Regions from separate parts of the Shinella yambaruensis genome, predicted to be linked through region 1. Evidence: riboswitches for the same ligand, from Rfam matches in the RefSeq annotation. Region 1 holds a riboswitch; the other holds the start of a gene.

The links. A riboswitch is a leader RNA that binds a small molecule or an ion and turns the genes downstream of it on or off. The one in region 1 is predicted to bind glycine.
Region 2: it holds a riboswitch for glycine, as region 1 does, so the genes downstream of both, gcvT (glycine cleavage system aminomethyltransferase GcvT) here and WMC41_RS26180 (D-amino acid dehydrogenase) in region 1, are expected to answer to the same signal.

The regions. Positions count from the first base shown of each region.
Region 1 is NZ_CP150640.1:30,038-40,851, reverse strand. It holds gene WMC41_RS26230 (ABC transporter substrate-binding protein) at 1-234, opposite strand, end outside; gene WMC41_RS26225 (glutamine synthetase beta-grasp domain-containing protein) at 438-1,478, opposite strand; gene WMC41_RS26220 (hypothetical protein) at 1,488-1,706, opposite strand; gene WMC41_RS26215 (thioredoxin family protein) at 2,020-2,607, shown strand; gene WMC41_RS26210 (FAD-binding protein) at 2,645-4,273, shown strand; gene WMC41_RS26205 (4Fe-4S dicluster domain-containing protein) at 4,276-4,605, shown strand; gene WMC41_RS26200 (ABC transporter ATP-binding protein) at 4,619-5,455, shown strand; gene WMC41_RS26195 (ABC transporter permease) at 5,467-6,330, shown strand; gene WMC41_RS26190 (aliphatic sulfonate ABC transporter substrate-binding protein) at 6,384-7,418, shown strand; gene WMC41_RS26185 (MFS transporter) at 7,571-9,001, shown strand; glycine riboswitch at 9,038-9,128, shown strand; gene WMC41_RS26180 (D-amino acid dehydrogenase) at 9,268-10,509, shown strand; gene WMC41_RS26175 (GlcG/HbpS family heme-binding protein) at 10,596-10,814, shown strand, end outside.
Region 2 is NZ_CP150638.1:1,835,914-1,846,727, reverse strand. It holds gene WMC41_RS09165 (cysteine desulfurase) at 1-994, shown strand, start outside; gene WMC41_RS09160 (SUF system Fe-S cluster assembly protein) at 1,007-1,387, shown strand; gene sufA (Fe-S cluster assembly scaffold SufA) at 1,651-2,043, shown strand; gene WMC41_RS09150 (PAS domain S-box protein) at 2,263-4,128, shown strand; gene WMC41_RS09145 (response regulator) at 4,112-4,519, shown strand; gene gcvP (aminomethyl-transferring glycine dehydrogenase) at 4,685-7,555, opposite strand; gene gcvH (glycine cleavage system protein GcvH) at 7,555-7,917, opposite strand; gene gcvT (glycine cleavage system aminomethyltransferase GcvT) at 8,052-9,125, opposite strand; glycine riboswitch at 9,350-9,451, opposite strand; gene WMC41_RS09125 (hypothetical protein) at 9,605-9,886, opposite strand; gene WMC41_RS09120 (Lrp/AsnC ligand binding domain-containing protein) at 10,101-10,337, shown strand; gene WMC41_RS09115 (RluA family pseudouridine synthase) at 10,409-10,814, shown strand, end outside.

The DNA.
Region 1 (10,814 bases):
CGTGTTGCCGCTGTCGATCATCGCCTTGATCTTGGCGATCTCGCCGCCGTATTCCTGCTCGGATACGGCCCGGCCGGTTTCCTCGGCATAGGCGCTGAAGACGGCCTTGCGCTGGGCGTCCTGATAGGCGCCGCCGAAGCTCATGACGGAAAGTGGATCGGCGGCGTTCGCCGCACCGAGGAGCAAGCAGGAGGCGAGCGTCGTCGCTGCCAGAAACGTGGGTTTTCTGAACATGGAAATTCCTCTCTGGAGACAGATTCAAATGCCCGTCGCGCCGCCCGTCTTGATCGCGGGCTGTGAGGAAAGCCTATGTTGCGCCATGCTGCGGCGCAAATAAGTAGGTATGATGGAGACATGAGCGCCGCTTATCGGCATGCGGCGGACAAAAAAACGCCCCGTGAAAACGGGGCGTTGCGTCTTGCGTCGCGAAAGGCCGGTCAGGCTGCTTCGCGGTTCTCGATATCGGTCGGGACCGTGGAGATCGTCTTCAGGATCTGCGAAGCGATCTGGTAGGGGTCGCCCTGGGAGTTCGGGCGGCGGTCTTCGAGGTAGCCGCGATAGCCGTTGTTGACGAAGGAGTGCGGCACGCGGATCGAGGCGCCGCGGTCTGCCACGCCGTAGCTGAACTGGTGGATCGAGGCCGTTTCATGCTTGCCGGTCAGGCGCATGTGGTTGTCCGGGCCGTAGACGGCGATGTGGTCGGCGCGGGCCTCGGCGAAAGCACCCATGAGGGCTTCGAAATAGTCCCTGCCGCCGACTTCGCGCATGTAGGCGGTCGAGAAGTTGGCGTGCATGCCCGAGCCGTTCCAGTCGGTGTCGCCGAGCGGCTTGCAGTGGTATTCGACGTCGATGCCGTACTTTTCGGTCAGGCGCTGCAGCAGGTAGCGGGCAAGCCAGATCTCGTCGGCGGCCTTGCGCGAGCCCTTGCCGAAGACCTGGAATTCCCACTGGCCCTTGGCGACCTCGGCATTGATGCCTTCATGGTTGATGCCGGCGGCGAGGCAGATGTCGAGATGTTCCTCGACGATCTTGCGGGCGACGGCGCCGACATTGCTGTAGCCGACGCCGCAGTAGTACGGGCCCTGCGGAGCCGGGAAGCCGGCGTCCGGGAAGCCGAGCGGCCGGCCGTTCTGGTAGAAGAAGTATTCCTGTTCGAAGCCGAACCAGGCGCTTTCGTCATCGAGGATGGAAGCGCGGGTGTTGGACGGATGCGGCGTCTTGGCGTCCGGCATCATGACTTCGCAGAGGACGAGCACGCCGTTCTTGCGCTCGGGATCGGGATAGCTGGCGACCGGCTTCAGCACGCAGTCCGAGCTCGAGCCTTCGGCCTGCAACGTCGAGGAGCCGTCAAAACCCCAGAGCGGAAGCTGTTCCAGCGTCGGGAAAGCGTCGAATTCCTTGATGAGGGTCTTGCCGCGCAGGTTCGGGGTGGGCTTGTACCCGTCGAGCCAGATGTATTCGAGCTTGTATTTTGTCATTTCGTTCTCTCACTGACGCTGGTTTTGCAAGACCGCCGGACGCTTGAGGCAGCCGACAGCCGGATAGCGAACGAAACGCATCAACCGTGCCAGATCGAAGCGGGCGCCGATATTCGCGAGAAATTCATCCGCCCGGCCTGCGGCTGCCTTCGGGCAAGGCGGCGATGCAGCTGAAAGAATGGGCGGATTGCACAAAAAATAGGCGGTGCACGGCAGGCTTTGAGGCATCGCTCATTTTCGAGGCCGGCAGACTTGCATCGGTTGATGCGCGGCATGGACCGCCTCGCCGGGTGCGGATCGGTGTGTTGCGCAGAAATTCGACCGTTCGGCCGGCTCTGCTTGCGGAAATGACCGGCCGGGACTCTCCGTGACAGCTTTGCACCGGGCAGGCAGGAATGGCCAGCCAGGCGGAAAAAATTCCCCGATGCCGGGGATGGGCGCGAACAATAACTCCGCGCACAGGGGTTTGTGGCAATCCATTGCCTATAAAATCTATGGATTATATCTTTTAATGATCCCGTTGACTTGCCAGGAGGATATCATGCCCAAGACCGAATCCAATCCCATCACGCTTGGAACCCGCGCTCCGGACTTCGTTCTGCCCGATGCGAACGGTGCCGAGTTCAGCCCCAAGGACTTCGCGGACAGCCCGGCCTTGCTGGTCGCCTTCATCTCCAACCGCTGCCCCTTCGTGGTGCTGATCCGCGAGGCGCTGGCGAAGTTCGCCCGCGACCATGCCGGCCAGGGACTTGCCGTCGTCGCGATCAACAGCAACGACGCGGAGGCCCATCCGGAAGAAACGCTCGAACGGCTCGGCATCGAGGCGAAGACCTACGGCTACGATTTCCCCTACCTGAAGGACGAAACGCAGGCGGTGGCCAAGGCCTATGGCGCGGCCTGCACGCCGGACTTCTTCCTCTACGACGGCGAGCGCCGGCTCGCCTATCACGGCCAGTTCGACGATGCCCGCCCGGGCAACGGCAAGGATGTGACCGGCGCGGATCTGCGGGCGGCCGTGGAGGCCGTGCTGAAGGGCGGCCCCGCTCAGGCGACCCAGGTTCCCTCCATCGGCTGCAACATCAAGTGGACCGCTGGCAACGAGCCCTCCTGGTTCTCCACCGCCGCCTGAACCGATACCCGCATCCCTCGCACGAAACCGGAGCATCATGGCATCGCGTCGCAAGGAACAGTCCCCCGAAGAGGGGCGCCTCATCGAAACGGACGTGCTTGTCGTCGGTGGCGGTCCCGCCGCCGGCTGGGCGGCGCTGTCGGCCGCCGAGGCCGGCGCCCGCGTCGTCCTGGCCGACAAGGGCTATCATGGCACGAGCGGCGCCACGGCGCCGTCGAACACGGGAACCTGGTGCGTGCCGCCGGGCGAGGGGCGGGCGGCTTCCGTCGAGCAGCGTTTCAAGCGCACGGCCGGCCTTGCCGACCGTCGCTGGATGCTGCGCGCCGCCGACCAGGCCTATGAGAACCTCCAGAAGCTGGTGGAATGGGGCTATCCCTTCCCGAGCGAGGAGGACGGCAGCCTCTATATCGCCAATCTGCGCGGGCCGGACTACATGCGCTTCCTGCGCCAGCGCGTGCAGAAGGCCGGTGTCACGATCCTCGATCATCACCCGATCCTCGAACTGCTCGGCGACGACAATCACGTCGCTGGCGCCGCGGGGCTTGCGCGCCGCAACGGGGCGAGCTTCCAGGTCCTGGCGGGGGCCGTGGTTCTGGCCACGGGCGGCTGCGCCTTTTTCGAGCGCACCCTCGGCGGCACGGGGCTGACGGGCGACGGCTACCTCTTCGCCGCGGAGGCCGGTGCATCGTTGTCCGGCATGGAGTTCACCGGCAAATATACGCTCGCTCCGCATGGCTCGTCGCTGAACAAGGGCCTGCCGTTCCGCTGGGCCACCTTCTACGGCGCGAACGGCGAGGTGCTGCGCAACGCCCGCGGCGAGCCGGTGACGAACGGCATCGGCGGCGGCGAGCGGCAGGTGGCGGAAGCGCTGCTGGCCGGCCCGGTCTATGCCCGGCTCGACCTTGCCGAGCCCGCCATGCAGGACTGGCTGCGGCGCGGCCAGCCCAACTGCTTCCAGCCCTATGAGCGCATGGGCATCAATCCTTTCACGGACCTCTTCCGTGTCGATCTCAAATACGAGGGCACGGTGCGCGGCACCGGCGGCATCCGCATCGTCTCCTCCGATTGCGGCACCGGCATTGCCGGCCTTTATGCCGCCGGTGACGCGGCGAGCCGCGAGAACGTGACGGGCGGCATTTCCGGCGGCGGTGCGATCAACGCCTCCTGGGCGATCGCCAGCGGCTGGTGGGCCGGCCACGGCGCGGCCCGGCACGCCCACCGCAGGCAGGGGCGCGATGGAAGTCGCCTGCGCCCGCTCGGCACGACGGCTCTTCGCGGCGGCACGGCCGGGCCTGCCATCGACCTTGCCGCGGCCGCCCGCACGGTGCACGACGAGATCGCCCCGCTCGACAAGAGTTATTGGCGCACGTCGGCAACGCTTGAAGCGAGTGAGAGGACGCTGGAGGACATCTGGTCCCGGCTGAACCGGGCGCCGCCGGCGACGGGCATCGAGCGCCTGCAGGCCCGCGAGGTCGCCGCCGTCACCGCCAGCGCCCGCTGGACGGTCGCCGCAGCGACATTGCGCACCGAGAGCCGCGGCGTGCACCGCCGGCGCGATTTTCCGGGCGAGAGCGAGGCGCAGGCGAGCCGCATCATCGTTTCCGGCCTCGACCGGGTGACGGCGGTGCGGGAGACCCTTGCCCTCGAAACGGCGCAGGAGGGCTAAGCATGATCGAAGTCGTCTCGGCCGACCGCTGCATCCGCTGCGACATCTGCGAGCGCATCTGTCCGGCCTTCGTCTTCGACCGGGACGAGACGGGGCTTCCCGTCATCGCCCGGCAGGATGACTGCCAGACCTGCTTCCTCTGCGAAATCTACTGCCCGACCGATGCGCTCTATGTCGCCGAACAGGCGGATGGACCGACAGGCATCACCGAGCCCGACGTCCTCGAGCGCGATCTCTTCGGCGCCTATGCCCGTGCGCTCGGCTGGAATCGCGGGCGCGCCGGGGGAACACGGAATGACCCGACCCGCCACATCCGCGTGGCGCAGGTCTGAAAAGGAGATATCCATGGAACGCATCGCCGTCAGCGCCGTGCGCAAATCGTTCAACCTGAAGCCCGGCCAGACCGTGACCGTCGACGGCGTCACGTCCAGCCGCATCGCGGTGCTGGACGGCGTCGACCTCACCATCGACAGCGGCGAGTTCATCACGCTGGTCGGCCCGTCGGGTAGCGGCAAGTCGGTGCTGCTCGATGTGATCGCCGGGCTGACCGAGGCGACCTCGGGTGTCGCCCGCATCGACGGCGTCGACGTCACCAAGCCCCACGCCCGCACGGCCTATGTCTTCCAGCAATATGCGCTCTTTCCCTGGCGCACGGCCCTGCAGAATGTCGAATACGCGCTGGAAGTGCGGGGCGTTCCCGCGGCCGAGCGGCGCGAGCGGGCGAAGGATTTCCTGCATCTCTTCGGCCTCAAGGGCTTCGAGGACCGTTTCCCCTCGCAGCTTTCCGGCGGCATGCAGCAGCGCGTGGCGATCGCCCGGGCGCTTTCCACCGATCCGCAGGTCCTCCTGATGGACGAGCCCTTCGCCGCGCTCGACGCGCAGACCCGCGACATCCTGCAGAGCGAGCTCCTGCGCATCTGGGAGCAGATCAAGACGACGGTGGTCTTCGTCACCCATTCGATCGACGAGGCGATCTATCTCGCCGACCGCGTCGTGGTGATGACCGCCCGGCCGGCCAGCGTGAAGGAGATCGTCACGATCGACCTACCGCGCCCGCGCGATCTCGAAATCCGCAACAGCGAGGCCTTCAACGCCTATCGCGGCCGCGTCTGGGAAAGTCTGCGCGACGAAGTCGGCAAGGCCCAGCGCGACTGGACCCTTGCTTCCACCTACGCCAATTGAGGGAGGATCCGATGAGCCTCATCGTCGACCGCAACCTGCCGCTCCGCAACACCTTTTCATTGCGCCGCAAGCGCACCCCTTCCAAGGCGCCGAGCGCTTTCAGCGAGACCGTCTCCACCATCACGCTCGGCCTGCCGGCGCTCGTCGCCTTCGCGCTGCTCTGGGAGATCGCGCCGCGCGCCGGCTGGATCAACGCGCTGTTCTTCCCGCCGCTGAGCCAGGTGCTCGCGGTGCTCTGGGAGATGATCGTCTCCGGCCAGCTTGCCGACCATATCGGCATCAGCCTGCAGCGCGCCGCGATCGGCTTCCTGCTCGCCGTCGTCACCGCCGTGCCGCTCGGCTTCCTGATGGGCCGCTATTCGCTGTTCGAGAAGGCCTCCGACTTCCTCGTCCAGACGCTGCGCAACACCTCGCAATTCGCGCTGCTGCCGGTCTTCATCCTCGTTCTCGGCATCGGCGAAGCCTCGAAGATCGCCATCACCTTCTATGCCGCGGTGTTCTTCCTGCTGATCAACACGATCGTCGGGGTGAAGTCCGTCGATCCGCTGCTCGTCAAGGCGGCGCGCTCCATGGGCACCTCGGACTGGGATCTCTTCAAAAAGGTGATCTTCCCGTCCGCCATTCCCTCGATCGTCGCCGGCGCCCGGCTCGGGGTGAAGACCTCGCTTTTCTCGGTGATCGCCGCCGAGATGCTCGCCGCCCAGTCCGGCATCGGCTACCTCATCCAGAATTCGTCGCTGATGCTGGAAACCGACCGCATGTATGCCGGCATCCTGACGCTGACGATCATCGGCCTCCTGCTCAACTACCTGCTCGTCGCCGGCGAACGGCGTGCGACGCACTGGCGCGGCAGCGGCGAAAGCGGCCCGAACTGACCCCTCATCGCATTGCTTCCTCAATCAACGGCCTGTTCCGAAAGGACCCATCCATGACATCGTTTTCCATCCGCCCGCTGCGCCGGACGCTCCTGAAAATCGCGCTCGCGCTGTCGATCCTGCCCGTCGCGGGCCTTGCGCCGGCCTTGGCCGACGAGGCGAAGCCCGACGTCATCCGCATCGGCTCCACTGCGCCGGGCCACCTGAAGTTCATTCTCTACCGCAACAAGAAGCTGCTGGAGGACGAGTTCGCCAAGGACGGCATCAAGATCGAGTTGACAACCTTCGACGGGGGCTCGGCGGCGACTGTCGCCCTTGGTTCGGGCGCAATCGACTTCACCTATATCGGCAACAACCCGTCGCTGCGCCTTGCGGCCACCGGCGCCGATGTGAAGCTCGTCGGCCTGTCGAGCTGGAACCGCTCCAACGAGACGCAGATCGTCGTGAAGCCGGATTCGCCGATCCAGAAGATCGAGGACCTCAAGGGCAGGAAGGTCGCCTATCTCGCCGGCACGGTGCGCCACTCGACCTTCGCCAAGGCGCTGAAGACGGTGGGTCTCTCGATCAATGACGTGGAAAGCCTCAACCTCGGCATCGAGAGCTCCGGCCCGGCCCTTTCGCGCGGTGATGTCGATGCGGTGGTCGAGAGCACCGGCCCCGTGCAGAAGCTGGTCGAGGAAGGCGAGGCCCGGGTGATCTTCGATGCCGGCGTTTCCGGCAGCCCGGAATGGGCCGTGCCGCATCTCCTCAGCGTCAACGGCGATTTCGCCCGCAAGTATCCCGACATCGTGACGCGCCTTTTGGCCGTCGATATCGCGGCGGCGCGCTGGGCCGATGCCAACCCGGAAGAGACGATCGCGATCTTCGTGAAGGAAACCGGCAACAGCGACAATGCGGTGCGCGCGACCTATCCGGACGGCAAGTTCTTCCAGGATCCGCAGATCACCGAGGAGGCCGTGCGCGCGCTTCAGGGCGAGGAGGCCTTCATGGCCGATGCCGGGCTCCTGAAGGGCAAGGTGAACTACGACACCTGGATCGACCGCTCCTTCTACGACGCAGCCGTCAAGAAGGTGGATGCCAGCAACTGATTTTCGGGCGTTTCCGCATTCTCCCGATTGCGGAAACGTTTTATTCTTTCATCTCAGCGTCATTCCGGCGAAACCGCTTCGCGCTTTCGCCGGAATTGCTCTATAGGACGGGATGGCGGCGTTCGAACATCGTCGCCCGTTTTGCGATTGCGATGTCCTCCATTCCCTCTCCGCCGATACCGCTTCACCGTACCCGCATCGTCCCGGCCGTGGTCGCCGTGGCCTTCTTCATGCAGATGCTCGACAGCACGATCATCGCGACCTCGCTGCCGGCGATGGCGCAGGCCTTCTCGACGGATGTCGTGGCGCTCAACATCGGCTTCACGGCCTATCTGCTCGCCATGGCCGTGTTCATACCGCCGGCCGGCTGGCTTGCCGACCGGTTCGGTGCACGCGAGGTCTTTCTGACGGCGATCGTGCTCTTCACGCTTTCCTCCGTCGCCTGCGGCTTTTCCGGTTCGCTTGCCGAATTCACCGCGGCGCGGCTCCTCCAGGGCGCATCCGCCGCGCTGATGACGCCGGTCGGGCGCCAGCTCGTGCTGCGCGGCGCGCCGAAGGCGGAGCTGGTGCGGGCGATCGCCACCATTACCTGGCCGGCGCTGATCGCGCCGGTGGTCGGGCCGCTGATCGGCGCCTGGGTCACCACCCATGCCGGCTGGGAATGGAATTTCTTCATCAACCTGCCGCTCGGCCTGATCGGCGTGCTGCTCGTCCTGTTCTTCGTGCCGCAGGCGCCGGCCGAAGGCGCGCGACCCTTCGACCTGAAGGGCTTCCTCTTGACGGGAAGCGCGCTCGCGCTGACGCTTGCCGGCCTGGAACTCTCCAGCGCGCCGACGGGCGGCGCCGGCACGCTTGCCGTTCTCGCCCTCGGCCTTGCCGCCGGCTGGGTCGCCATCCGTCATCTGAGGCGCGCGCCGCATGCCCTGCTCGACATGGCCGTGCTCAAGGTGCCGACCTTCGCCTTCGCGACGCTCTCGGCCGGCACCGCGGGCCGGCTTGCGGTCAATGCCACGCCCTTCCTGCTGCCGCTCCTGTTCCAGGTCGGCCTCGGCCTCGATGCCGTCGAGACCGGCTCGCTCGTGCTCGTCTATTTCCTCGGCAACCTGTTGATGAAGAGCGTGACGACGCCGGCGCTGCGCCTTTTCGGCTTCCGCACGCTGCTCGTCGTCAACGGCCTCGTCGCCGCGCTGACGATCGGCGCCTTTGCCCTTGTCGACGGCGATACGCCGCGCCTCCTGCTGTTTGCGCTGCTGATCGCCTGCGGATTGTCCCGCTCGATGCAGTTCACCGCGCTGACGACGATCGCCTTTGCCGATGTCACGCCCGCCCAGCGAAGCGCGGCGACGACGATCTCGGCCATGCTGCAGCAGCTCGCGCAGCTTCTCGGCGTCGCCGTGGCCGCCGCCGTCATCCGCCTCTCGGCCGCCCTTTTCCCCGAGGCCGCCGGCGGCAGCATGCTGACGGACATCCGTGCCGCCTTACTGTGCATCGCCGCCATCGGCCTCGTCTCGGCCCTGCGTTTTCTCGCGCTGCCGGCCGGCGCCGGGGCGGAAGTTTCGGGACATCGCCGCCATCCCTCTTGATTCTCTTCAAGATTGCGGTAGCCTGCGCGCGTTCGACAAGACTGCATGGGAGAGATCGGCCGGAAGGCCGGCGCCGACGGAGCAACCCCCCAGGAAACTCTCAGGCACCAGTGACCGTGCAGTTGAACGATCTGGAGAGAGGCGCTGCGGGCGCCCACCGAAGGGGAAAGCCGCTGTGGCGGGTAAACTCTCAGGTACCGTGACAGATTGGGGAAAACGCGGGCTCCGGCCCGTACCCTGATGTCATACGGAGCGAGAGACCTATTATGCCCCATATCGCCGTTATCGGCGCCGGTATCACCGGCGTTACCACTGCCTATGCCCTTCTGGAACGCGGCTTCGACGTGACCGTGCTCGAAAGCCAGCGTTACGCCGCCATGGAAACCTCCTTTGCCAATGGCGGCCAGCTTTCCGCCAGCAATGCCGAGGTCTGGAACCATTGGTCCACCCTGTTCAAGGGCGTCAAATGGATGATGCGGAACGATGCCCCGCTGCTGATGAACCCGCGGCCGACGTGGCACAAATATTCCTGGCTCGCCGAATTCGTCTCGAACATCATGCGCTATCGCGACAACACGGTGGAGACGACGCGGCTGGCGATCGCCGCCCGGCAGCATCTCTTCTCCATCGCCGAGCGCGAGAACATCGATTTCGACCATGTGCGCCGCGGCATCCTGCACATCTACTGGGACAAGGCGAGCTTCGACCATGCGGCGAAGGTCAATGCCCTGCTGACCGAGGGCGGGCTCGACCGCCGGGCGGTGACGGCCGAAGAGGTCAAGTCGATCGAGCCGACGCTGCACGGGGCCTTCCACGGCGGCTTCTACACGCCCTCGGACTCGACCGGCGACATCCACAAGTTCACCTCGGGCCTTGCGAAGGCCTGCCAGCGCCGGGGCGCCCGTTTCCTCTTCGATGCCCGCGTCACGGACATCGGCAGGAACGGCGCGTTCCGCATCGGCTATGCGACGGGAGAGGGCTCGGCGCACCAGGTCGAGGCGGATGGCGTCGTCGTCTGCGCCGGCACGGCCAGCCGCCAGATCGCCGCCATGCTCGGCGACCGGGTCAACATCTATCCCGTGAAGGGTTATTCGATCACCGTGCATCTCGATGACGAGCGCAGCCAGGCGGCGGCGCCCTGGGTGAGCCTGCTCGACGACCGGGCGAAGATCGTGACCAGCCGCCTCGGCCCGGGCCGCTTCCGCGTCGCCGGCACGGCCGAATTCAACGGCATGAACCGCGACATCCGCCACGATCGCGTCAAGCCGCTCGTCGACTGGACGCGCATGCTGTTTCCCGAGGTCGACACCAATCGTGTCGTGCCCTGGGCGGGCCTGCGCCCGATGATGCCCAACATGATGCCGCGGGTCGGCAGGGGGCGCCAGCCCGGCGTGTTCTACAATACCGGGCACGGCCATCTCGGCTGGACGCTTTCGGCGGCGACCGCGCAGATGGTGACGGACACGATTGCCGGCGAGATGGCGGCAGACCGCGCCATCGCCGCCTGATAGAAGGACGCGAAGCGCTCGACAATTCGGGTCCCGGCGCCAGGTGCCGGGACCTATCGAAAAACCGCAACTCCACGAGGATAGACATGGCCGAACTCACCCTTGCCGCCGCCAACAGCATCATCGCCGCCGCCTTTGAGGCTGGCGCAAAGGCCGGCTTCAAGCCGCTCACTGTGGCGGTGCTCGATGCCGGAGGCCACTTGAAGGCCTTCCAGAAGCAGGACGGCGCCTCCATGCTGCGCTACGAGATCGCCTTCGGCAAAGCCTATGGCTCGCTCGCCGTCGGCATGGGCTCGCGCTGGCTG
Region 2 (10,814 bases), on a different replicon from region 1:
GCGCCGTTTCCTCAACGCCTCCTCGGTCGACGAGATCATCTTCACGAAATCCTCGACCGAGGCGATCAACACGGTCGCCTACGGCTACGGCATGCCGAAGATCGGCGCGGGCGACGAGATCGTGCTGTCGATCATGGAGCACCATTCCAACATCGTGCCGTGGCACTTCATCCGCGAGCGGCAGGGCGCCAAGCTCGTCTGGGCGCCGGTGGACGATACGGGCGCCTTCCACATCGAAGACTTCGAAAAGTGCCTGACGGAGCGCACCAGGCTCATCGCCATCACGCATATGTCGAACGCGCTCGGCACCATCGTGCCGGTCAAGGAGATCTGCCGCATCGCCCGCGAGCGCGGCATTCCGGTGCTGGTCGACGGGTCGCAGGGCGCCGTGCACATGCCGGTGGACGTGCGCGACATCGATTGCGACTGGTACGTGATGACCGGCCACAAGCTCTACGGCCCCTCCGGCATCGGCGTGCTCTACGGCAAGATGGACCGGCTGAAGGAGATGCGGCCCTTCCAGGGCGGCGGCGAGATGATCGTCGACGTGACCGAGGACATCGTCACCTACAACGACCCGCCGCACCGCTTCGAGGCCGGCACGCCGCCGATCGTGCAGGCGATCGGGCTCGGCCATGCGCTCGACTACATGGAGAAGATCGGCCGTGCGGCGATCGCCACCCATGAGGCGGACCTACGCGACTATGCCCATGAGCGGCTTTCGGCGATCAATTCGCTGAAGATCTTCGGCACGGCGCCGGGCAAAGGCTCGATCTTCTCCTTCGAGCTGGAAGGCATCCATGCCCATGACGTCTCGATGGTTATCGACCGGGCAGGGGTGGCGGTGCGCGCCGGCACCCATTGCGCCCAGCCGCTCTTGAAACGCTTCGGCGTCACCTCCACATGCCGGGCATCGTTCGGCCTGTACAACACGCGCGCCGAAGTCGATGCCCTGGCCGACGCGCTCGACCATGCCCGCAAATTCTTTGCCTGAGGAGGTGGACCCATGTCCCTCGACGCAACGGAAGACAAGACCGACGTCCGCGACGGCATCGTGCATTCGGCGATCCCGGACGACGAACTGGCGCGCCTTTCCGACGACATCATCTCCGCCCTGAAGACGGTCTACGACCCGGAAATCCCGGCCGACATCTTCGAGCTCGGCCTGATCTACAAGATCGACATCGAAGACGACCGCATGGTCAAGATCGACATGACGCTGACGGCGCCCGGTTGCCCCGTGGCCGGCGAGATGCCGGGCTGGGTGGAAAACGCCGTGGGCGCGGTCGAGGGCGTGTCCGGCGTCGAGGTCAAGATGACCTTCGATCCGCCGTGGACGCCGGACCGCATGTCGGAAGAGGCGCAGGTCGCCGTGGGCTGGTATTGATACGGCAAGGCCGGCTGCTGCGGCTTGCCCCTCACCCTAGCCCTCTCCCCGCAAGCGGGGAGAGGGGACGTGCCCGATGCAATGCCGAGATCTGGGAAAACCGTGCGGCATATCCCTTCTCCCCGCTTGCGGGGAGAAGGTGGCGGTAGCCGGATGAGGGGCAAACTCTCAGCGCTGTGACTTGATCCGTTAACCCGCCAACACTAGATTCGGATTCGCAGACCGCCGGGCCTTGAACCCGGCCGGCGAAGGAGAAGCGGCCCATGGCCTTTGCAGTGATGACACTCACCGACGCGGCGGCAGACCGGGTCAAGGCGATCGTCGACAATGCCGGCGGCGATGCCAAGGGCATTCGCGTCGGCATCAAGAAGGGCGGTTGCGCCGGCATGGAATATGCCATCGACCTCGTCACCGAGCCCAATGCCAAGGACGACCTGATCGAACACAACGACGCCAGCGTCTGGGTCGCGCCGGAGGCGGTGCTCTACCTTCTCGGCACGCAGATGGATTTCGAGGTGACGACGCTGCGCTCCGGCTTCACCTTCCACAACCCGAACCAGACGTCCGCCTGCGGCTGCGGCGAATCGGTCGAGCTGAAGCCGGCCGATCTTGCGGCCCTCGCGGCCTCCGGCCAGCCGACGGTGCGCGCCGGCTGAGCCGGTCGGGCATTGCGCAGCCCGTCAATCCTTGCGGCTTTCCTTCTCCGGCGGTCTTGCCGGGAGCGTTTCCACGTCCTTTCCGAAATCGCTCCAGCCTTTCGTCCCGGCGCAATTCCGGCAAAACCGCTTCGCACTTTTGCCGGAATTGCTTTAGTCTCCCGCGCGCGGCGCGCGAATCCGGCGCCGGCGTGATCGCCAGGGAGAGGGGCGCGAGCGATGGACGACTTTGCCGCGGCACTTTACCAGAACCTGCCCTTTCCCGTGGTCATCGTCGACGCGCAGGGGCGTCTCGTTTCCCATAATGATGCGGCGGCCCGCACCTTCGGCTGGAGCCGCGACGACGGGGCGGCGGCGGGCGTAGCCGTTCTCGCGGGCGAGGCGGCAGCGGCGCGCCTTGCCCGTCAGGCCGCGGGCGGGCGCGAAAATACCCATGCTCTCTGCTTCCGCCACGACAACGGCGCCACCTTCGATGCGACGGCCCATGTGATCGCCATGCCGGATGCGGGCGGACGGCCCTCCTATGCGATCCTCCTGCGCAGCCTTCTGAGCGGGGGCAGCCACGGCGAGCAGATCCTGCTGGGCCAGCGCATCGCGGCGGCGCTCGACACGATGCCCGAGGGGTTTGCGATCTTCGACGAGACGGAGCACCTCGTCATGTTCAACCGCTCCTACAAGGAGCGGTGCGGACCGGCCCGCGATGCCGTGCGCGTGGGCGTGACGCTGGAGAGCATTACGCGCGCCAATATCCGCGCGGGCATGTTTCCCGGCATCCGGGAGGGAACGCCGGAGGCCGAGGCGATGGTGCGCGCCCGCCTCGAAAGCCACAGGAACACCGGCAGCGGCGGAACCGTCTTCGAGTTCGGCAAGGACCGGTGGATCCGCGGCGAGAGCCATGTGGCCGAGACCGGCGACATCGTCGCGCTGCGCGTCGACGTAACGGAGCTGAAGCGCACCGAAGCGGCGCTGGAGATGAAGCGCCGCGAATATCTCTCGCTGCTGCAGATCCTGCCCGACATGATCCTGCGGTTCGATCGCGACCTGACGATCCGCTTCGCCAATGACAAATACGCCCATTTCGTCGGCTCGACGACGGACGGGCTGATCGGCCGCTACCTGCCGGATATCGCCTGCGCACCGGAACATACCGCGGCGCTGATGGACGTCGAGAACTACACCCGCGCCGCGCCCGTCAAGACCGTGGAGATCTGCATCGAGGGGCATGACGGCCAGATGATGTGGATGCTCTGGACCGCCGTGGCGATCTTCGACAAGGAGGGTGTCTGCGAGGTCGTCTGCGTCGGGCGCGACATCACCGAGGCCAAGCGCCAGCAGCAGCAGGTGGAAGCCCAGACGAAGGAGCTGCGCCGCAAGAACGAGGCGCTGGACCAGTTCACCGCCACGGTCTCGCATGACCTGAAGGCGCCGCTGCGCCACCTTTCCATGTTCGCCGAGATGATCTCGGAGGACCTGCACCGCGGCGACATCGCCGAACTGCCGACCTATGCCGACCATGTGCGCAAGAGCGCCGCGCGCATGCGCCGGATCATCGACAGCCTGCTGGAATTCTCGCAGATCGCCTACCGGATCTCGGCGCCGAAGCCCGTTTCGCTCTCCGACGTGGTGCGCGACGCGCTCGCGCTGCTGGAAAGCCATGTGCAGGAGGCGGGCGGGCGTGTCGAGGCCGCGCCCATGCCGGACGTGATGGGCGATCCGGAACTCCTGAAGCGGCTGGCGCAGAACCTCATCGGCAATGCGCTGAAGTACCGCAGGCCCGGCGCCGCGCCGGTCGTGCGCGTCTACTGCCGCGAGCGCCCGGGCGGCATCGATTTCGTCGTCGAGGATGACGGCATCGGCATCGACCCGCAGCATGCAGGGCGGATTTTCGAGGTGTTTCAACGCCTTCACCGGGACGAGGCGGTGTACCAGGGCACCGGCGTCGGACTCGCGCTGGCGCGCCGGATCGTCGAGAGCCACAACGGGGTGATAACGCTTGACACGCAGTACGGTCCGGGGGCACGCTTCGTCGTGACGTTTCCGCAACCCGTAAAATCAAAGGGGAACGATCGTGGGAGGCTCGGCTAGAAAGCTGATCGTCGTGGACGACGACCTTGTGGACGTGCGCTTCGTCATGCGTGCCTTCAGCGATGCCGGCAGCACGATCGAGATCACCCATGTCGCCGACGCGGAACTGGCGAGCGACCGGCTCGACCGCGAGGCCTTCGACTACATCCTGCTCGACATCAACATGCCCGGCACCAGCGGCATGGACCTGCTCAAGCGGCTGCGCGGACGCGCCCGCACGGCGGTGACGCCCGTCATCATGCTGTCCTCGTCCTCCAGCACCGCCGATGTCAACCGCGCCTATCAGAACGGTGCCAATGCCTATGCCGTCAAACCCTCGACGCTGAGCGGCTATCGCGATTTCGCCGAAGGCTTTACCCGCTTCTGGGTGGACGTCGCCGTCTCGCCCTGACCTCTCCCTGCCCGCAATGAAAAACCCCGGCCGATGGATCGGCCGGGGTTCGTCAGTCTGTGGCGTGAATCCTCGGGTCGAGCCCGAGGATGACGGAGGAGAGGTTGCGGGATACGCCGTTGGAAACCGGACCCGGCCGACAGGAACGGCCGGGACACAAAGCTCCTACTCGGCAGCCTCCGCATAATCCTCCAGCGGCGGGCAGGAGCAGACGAGGTTGCGGTCGCCGTAGACATTGTCGACACGGTTGACCGGCGACCAGTACTTGTCCACCCGGAAGGCGCCCGGCGGGTAGCAGGCCTGCTCGCGCGAATAGGGGCGATCCCATTCGCCGACGAGGTCCTCCACCGTGTGCGGGGCGTTCTTCAGCGGGTTGTTGTCCTTGTCCATCGTGCCGTCCTCGATGGCGCGGGCCTCCTCGCGGATCGCCAGCATCGCCTCGCAGAACCGGTCGATCTCGGCCTTGGTCTCCGATTCGGTCGGCTCGATCATCAGCGTGCCGGCAACCGGCCAACTCATGGTGGGGGCGTGGAAACCGCAGTCGATCAGCCGCTTGGCGACGTCGTCGACGGTGACGCCGGCGCTTGCCGCAAGCGGGCGCGTGTCGATGATGCATTCATGCGCCACGCGACCCTTGGCGGAGGCGTAGAGCACGTCATAGGCGCCCTTCAGACGGGCAGCGATATAGTTGGCGTTGAGGATCGCCACCTTGGTCGCCTGCGTCAGGCCTTCGCCGCCCATCATCAGGCAGTAGCTCCAGGAGATCGGCAGGATGGAGGCCGAGCCGAAGGGCGCCGCCGAGACGGCGCCGGTATTGCCAAGGCCCGCGACTTCCGGATGGCTCGGCAGGAAGGGCGCAAGGTGCGCCTTCACGCCGATCGGCCCCATGCCGGGGCCGCCGCCGCCATGCGGAATGCAGAAGGTCTTGTGGAGGTTCAGGTGCGAGACGTCCGAGCCGATGTCGCCCGGGCGGGCAAGGCCCACCATGGCGTTCATGTTGGCGCCGTCCATGTAGACCTGGCCGCCATACCTGTGCACGATCTCGCAGACCTCGCGCACATTCTCCTCGAAGACGCCGTGCGTGGAGGGATAGGTGATCATGCAGCAGGAGAGGTTTTCCGCATACTGCTCTGCTTTTGCACGGAAATCCTCCATGTCGATATCGCCGTTCTCCGACACTTTCACGACGACGACCTTCATGCCGGCCATCTGGGCTGAGGCCGGGTTGGTGCCGTGCGCGGAGGTCGGGATGAGGCAGACGTCGCGATGCGTGTCGCCATTGGCGAGGTGATAGGCGCGGATCGTCAGGAGGCCGGCATATTCGCCCTGCGCGCCGGAATTCGGCTGCATGGAGACGGCGTCGTAGCCGGTGATGTCGCAGAGCTTCTGCGACAGGTCCTCGATGAGGTGGCGATAGCCCTGCGCCTGGTCGGCGGGCACGAAGGGATGGATCTCCGCGAATTCCGGCCAGGTGATCGGCAGCATTTCCGCCGTGGCGTTCAGCTTCATCGTGCACGAGCCGAGCGGGATCATCGCCCGGTCGAGCGCCAGGTCCCGGTCGGAGAGGCGGCGGATATAGCGCACCATCTCGCTTTCCGCGCGGTTCATGTGGAAGATCGGATGCGTCAGGTATTCGCTGGTGCGCAAGAGGTCTTCCGGCAGGCGGTAGTCCGGCTCGAATTCGGCCACCTCGAAATTGCCGCCGAAGGCGCGCCAGACGGCTTCCAGCGTGACGGGGCGCGAGCGCTCGTCGAGGCTGATGCCGATGCGGTCGTCACCGATCTTGCGCAGGTTCACGCCTTCCGCGACGGCCGTCTTCAGGATGATGCCCTGCAGCTTGCCGACATGGACGGTGATCGTGTCGAAGAAGACGTCGGGCTCGACCGTGTAGCCGAGCTTTTCGAGGCCCTTGGCGAGGCGCACGGTCTTCTGGTGCACGCTCTGGGCGATCGCCTTGAGGCCCTGCGGCCCGTGGAAGACGGCGTACATCGAGGCCATGACGGCGAGCAGCACCTGCGCGGTGCAGATGTTCGACGTCGCCTTTTCGCGGCGGATGTGCTGTTCGCGGGTCTGGAGCGACAGGCGATAGGCGCGGTTGCCGCGCGCATCGATCGACACGCCGACGAGGCGGCCGGGCATGGAGCGCTTGTAGGCGTCCTTGACGGCCATGTAGGCCGCGTGCGGCCCGCCGTAGCCGACCGGCACGCCGAAGCGCTGGGTGGAGCCGATGGCGATATCCGCATCCATGTCGCCGGGCGATTTCAGGAGCGCGAGGGCCAGCGGATCGGCCGCGATGACGGCGATGGCGCCGGTCTGGTGCAGGCGAGCGATGAGGCCCGAGAAATCACGCACATGGCCGTAGGTGCCGGGATACTGGAAGATCGCGCCGAAGACGTCGACGGGGTCGAGATCGGTGAAGGGATCGCCGACGATGATCTGCCAGCCGAGCGGTTCGGAGCGGGTCCTGAGGAGCGCGATGGTCTGCGGGTGGCAGTTCTCGTCGACGAAGAAGGCCTTGGCCTTGGATTTCGCCACGCGCTCGGCCATGGCCATGGCTTCGGCGGCAGCGGTCGCCTCGTCGAGCAGCGAGGCGTTGGCGACGTCGAGGCCGGTGAGGTCGCAGACCATGGTCTGGTAGTTGAGCAACGCTTCGAGGCGGCCCTGGCTGATCTCCGGCTGGTAGGGCGTATAGGCCGTGTACCAGGCGGGGTTTTCCAGGATGTTGCGCTGGATGACCGGCGGGGTGATCGTGCCGTAATAGCCCTGGCCGATCAGCGAGACGAGTTTCCTGTTGCGGTTGGCGGTCTCGCGCAGCTTGTCGAGCGCCTCGCGCTCGGTCATCGGCGCGCCCCATTCCAGCGGCTTTGCCTGGCGGATCGACTGCGGCACGGTGTCGTCGATCAGCGCGTCGAGGCTGTCATAGCCGATCACCTTCAGCATCGCCTCCATCTCCTTCGGCGAGGGGCCGATATGGCGACGGTTGGCGAAGTCGTAGGGCTGGTAATCGGTAAAGGCGAAATCCTTGGGAAGAGACATCAGCCGACAAGCTCCTTGTAGGCGGCTTCGTCCAGCAGGCTGTCCGCATCGGACGGGTTGGCGAGCTTCAGCTTGAAGAACCAGCCGGCGCCCTGCGGGTCGCTGTTGACGAGGGAGGGATCGGCGGTGATCGCCTCGTTGATTTCGACGATCTCGCCGTCAAGCGGACAATAGACGTCGGAGGCTGCCTTGACGCTCTCGACGGTGGCCGCATCGCCGCCCTTCTCGAAGGTCGCGCCGACCTCGGGCAGTTCCACGAAGACGAGATCGCCGAGCTGTTCGGCCGCGTGCACCGTGATGCCGACGGTCGCAACGCCGCCTTCGATCTTCAGCCACTCGTGTTCTTCGGTGAATTTCAGCATGTTCGTTCCTCTCTATGGGAAGGTTCGTTCGTTCTTTCGACCCTCATCCGCCTGCCGCGCCGTCGCGTCTCCCTCGCCCCGCTTGCGGGGAGAGGGCGGGGTGAGGGGCAATAGCCGGGCGGAGCGGGTCATGGTCAGCGCTTGAAGGTGTTCTTGACGAAGGGCATGGCCGCGACGGTGACGGGCAGGAATTTGCCGCGCACGCCGGCATAGAGCTGGGTGCCGGGCGCCGTCGCCGCCTTGGTGACGTAGCCCATGGCGACGGGGCCGTCGGCATTCGGGCCGAAGCCGCCGGAGGTGACGGTGCCGACGACGTCCTCGCCCTCGGCATCGGTGGCGAGCACCGCACCGCCGCGCACCGGCGCGCGGCCCTCCGCCTTCAGGCCGACGCGGCGGCGGGATGCGCCGTTTTCGAGCTCACCGAGGATGACGGCCGCGCCCGGAAAGCCGCCGGCGCGCTCGCCGCCCGTGCGGCGCACCTTCTGGATGGCCCATTCGAGACCGGCTTCCACCGGGGTCGTCGTCGTGTCGATGTCGTTGCCGTAGAGGCAGAGGCCGGCTTCGAGGCGCAGCGAATCGCGCGCGCCAAGGCCGATCGGCAGCACGTCCGGATGGTCGAGCAGGCGGCGACAGACCGCTTCGGCAAGGCTGGCGGGAATGGAGATCTCGAACCCGTCCTCGCCCGTATAGCCCGAACGCGAGACGATGCAGTCGGCATCGTGCAGGTCGCAGGCGCGCACGTCCATGAAGCGCATGGAGGAGACGTCCGCCCACAGTTCGGCGAGCACGGCCTCGGCATGCGGGCCCTGCAGCGCGATGAGGGCGCGGTCGTCGTGCAGGGTCAGTTCGCAGGTGTCGCCGATCTTCGCCTGCATGTGGGCAAAATCCGCCTCCTTGCAGGCGGCGTTGACGACGACGTAGAAATGGTCGCCGCGATTGGCGATCATCAGGTCGTCGAGGATGCCGCCCGCGTCATTGGTGAAGAGGGCGTAGCGCTGGCGGCCCTCGCCGAGGCCGAGGACATCGACCGGCACCAGCGTCTCCAGCGCGCGGGCGGCGTCCGCATTGTCGCCGGAGCGGGCGCGCACGGTGACCTGGCCCATGTGGGACACGTCGAAGAGGCCGGCGCTCGCGCGGGTGTGCAGATGTTCCTTCATCACGCCGGCGGCATATTGCACCGGCATCTCGTAGCCGGCGAACGGCACCATGCGGGCGCCGAGCGAAAGGTTCAGCGCATGAAGCGGGGTTTTCTTGAGTTCAGACGATCCGTCCAAAAGGCGCCCTCCAGTCCTGTGGCGCCCCCTATCCAACGGGCACCGGCTCACAATCCCGGCGCTTTCGCGCCGCTCTCCTGAGCCCCCTCTGTCCCTTCGCCTGAGATTGTTATCCCTTCGGCGAGCGCTCGAAAAACGCTTCTCTCCAGAGTTCCGACGGCACCTTGCTGGTCCTTTTGCCTGAGAGTTTCCGGGGCGGTTGCTCCTTCGGCACCGGCCATGCCCTTGGTCGGGCGGCCAGCTTCTCCCAGCGAGGTCGCCTCCAGATAAAGGCGTTGCCCGCGCTTTGGCAAGAGCGTTGCGTCGCTCCCAAGCGAATTTTTGTCGTAGCGGGAAAGGCCGGGCAGGGACCGCGCAAAGAAAAGCCCCCGAAGGGGCGGCAGGTTGGAGGATGGCTGTTTTCCGAAGGAGGATCAGGCGGGTTCCGGCACGGCGGGCAGGTCGTTCTCAACATAGAGGCGCTGCGCCTGCGAAACGGTTACCGCGCTTCCGGGGGCGGTGATCAGCGCCAGGGCCAGGGCCGGCGGATGGATGACGGTGAGCGCGGCGATCGCGCGGGCATCGCCGCGGACCTTCGCATCCTCGCTCCAGGCATGGATGCGCTCCTCGAAGAGGGTGTTCGCACGCGTCTGCGACCGCATTCCCTGCGATGCGTAGGCGGCCGTTGCCGGCGAAACTGTCACGATCTGTGTCATGGCATTCAACGGAGTTGGTTTTGCATCGTTGCAATTTATCAGTTGCATCTTTCTGAGGCATAAAGTGCTGCGGTTGCATTTTCATCGAATTTTAACGGTCTGTACGATTATCGGCCGGCCTTGCCTTTGGCGGCGGAATTCCGCCATAAGAGATATGGAATGCCGCCGGAATCGGGCGGGAACACGCATGCCGCCGATGGCGCGGGAGGAACCGATGAAGCCGATTTTCGTGCAATTGCAATGCGCTCCGGGCAAGACCTACGAGGTCGCCGACGCGCTTTACGCTACGGAACTCATTTCGGAGCTCTATTCGACGAGCGGCGACTACGACCTTCTCCTGAAGATCTATGTCGACAGCGAGGAGGATATCGGCAAGTTCATCAACGATCACGTCGCCTCGATTCCCGGCATCGTGCGATCCCTGACGACGCTGACCTTCCGCGCATTCTGACGCGCGCCGTTTCCAATATTCCCCTTCGCCCGTTCTTGCGCTAAAGCACGGCGCAACGAAAGAAGGCGAAGATGGCAGGCATCGAACACAAGCAGGTGGAGAACGACGAGGCGGGCATGCGGCTCGACCGGTGGTTCAAGGTCCACTATCCGGGCCTCGGCTTCGGCCAGCTGCAGAAACTGCTGCGCTCCGGCCAGGTGCGCGTCGACGGCGGCCGCGCCAAGAGCGACACCCGCGTGCAGCCCGGCCAGATGGTCCGCATCCCGCCGATGGACGTGGATGCCAAGGGCCCGAAGGCCGGCCCCATCGCCGGCCGCGACCTGAAACATTCCCCCGATGGCGAACTGCTCGCCCGCATGCTCTTGCATGAGGACGACAAGGTCTTCGTGCTCAACAAGCCGGCCGGCATCGCCGTGCAGGGCGGTTCGGGCGTCACCCGGCACATCGACAAGATGCTGGAGGCCTGGACGAGCCAGA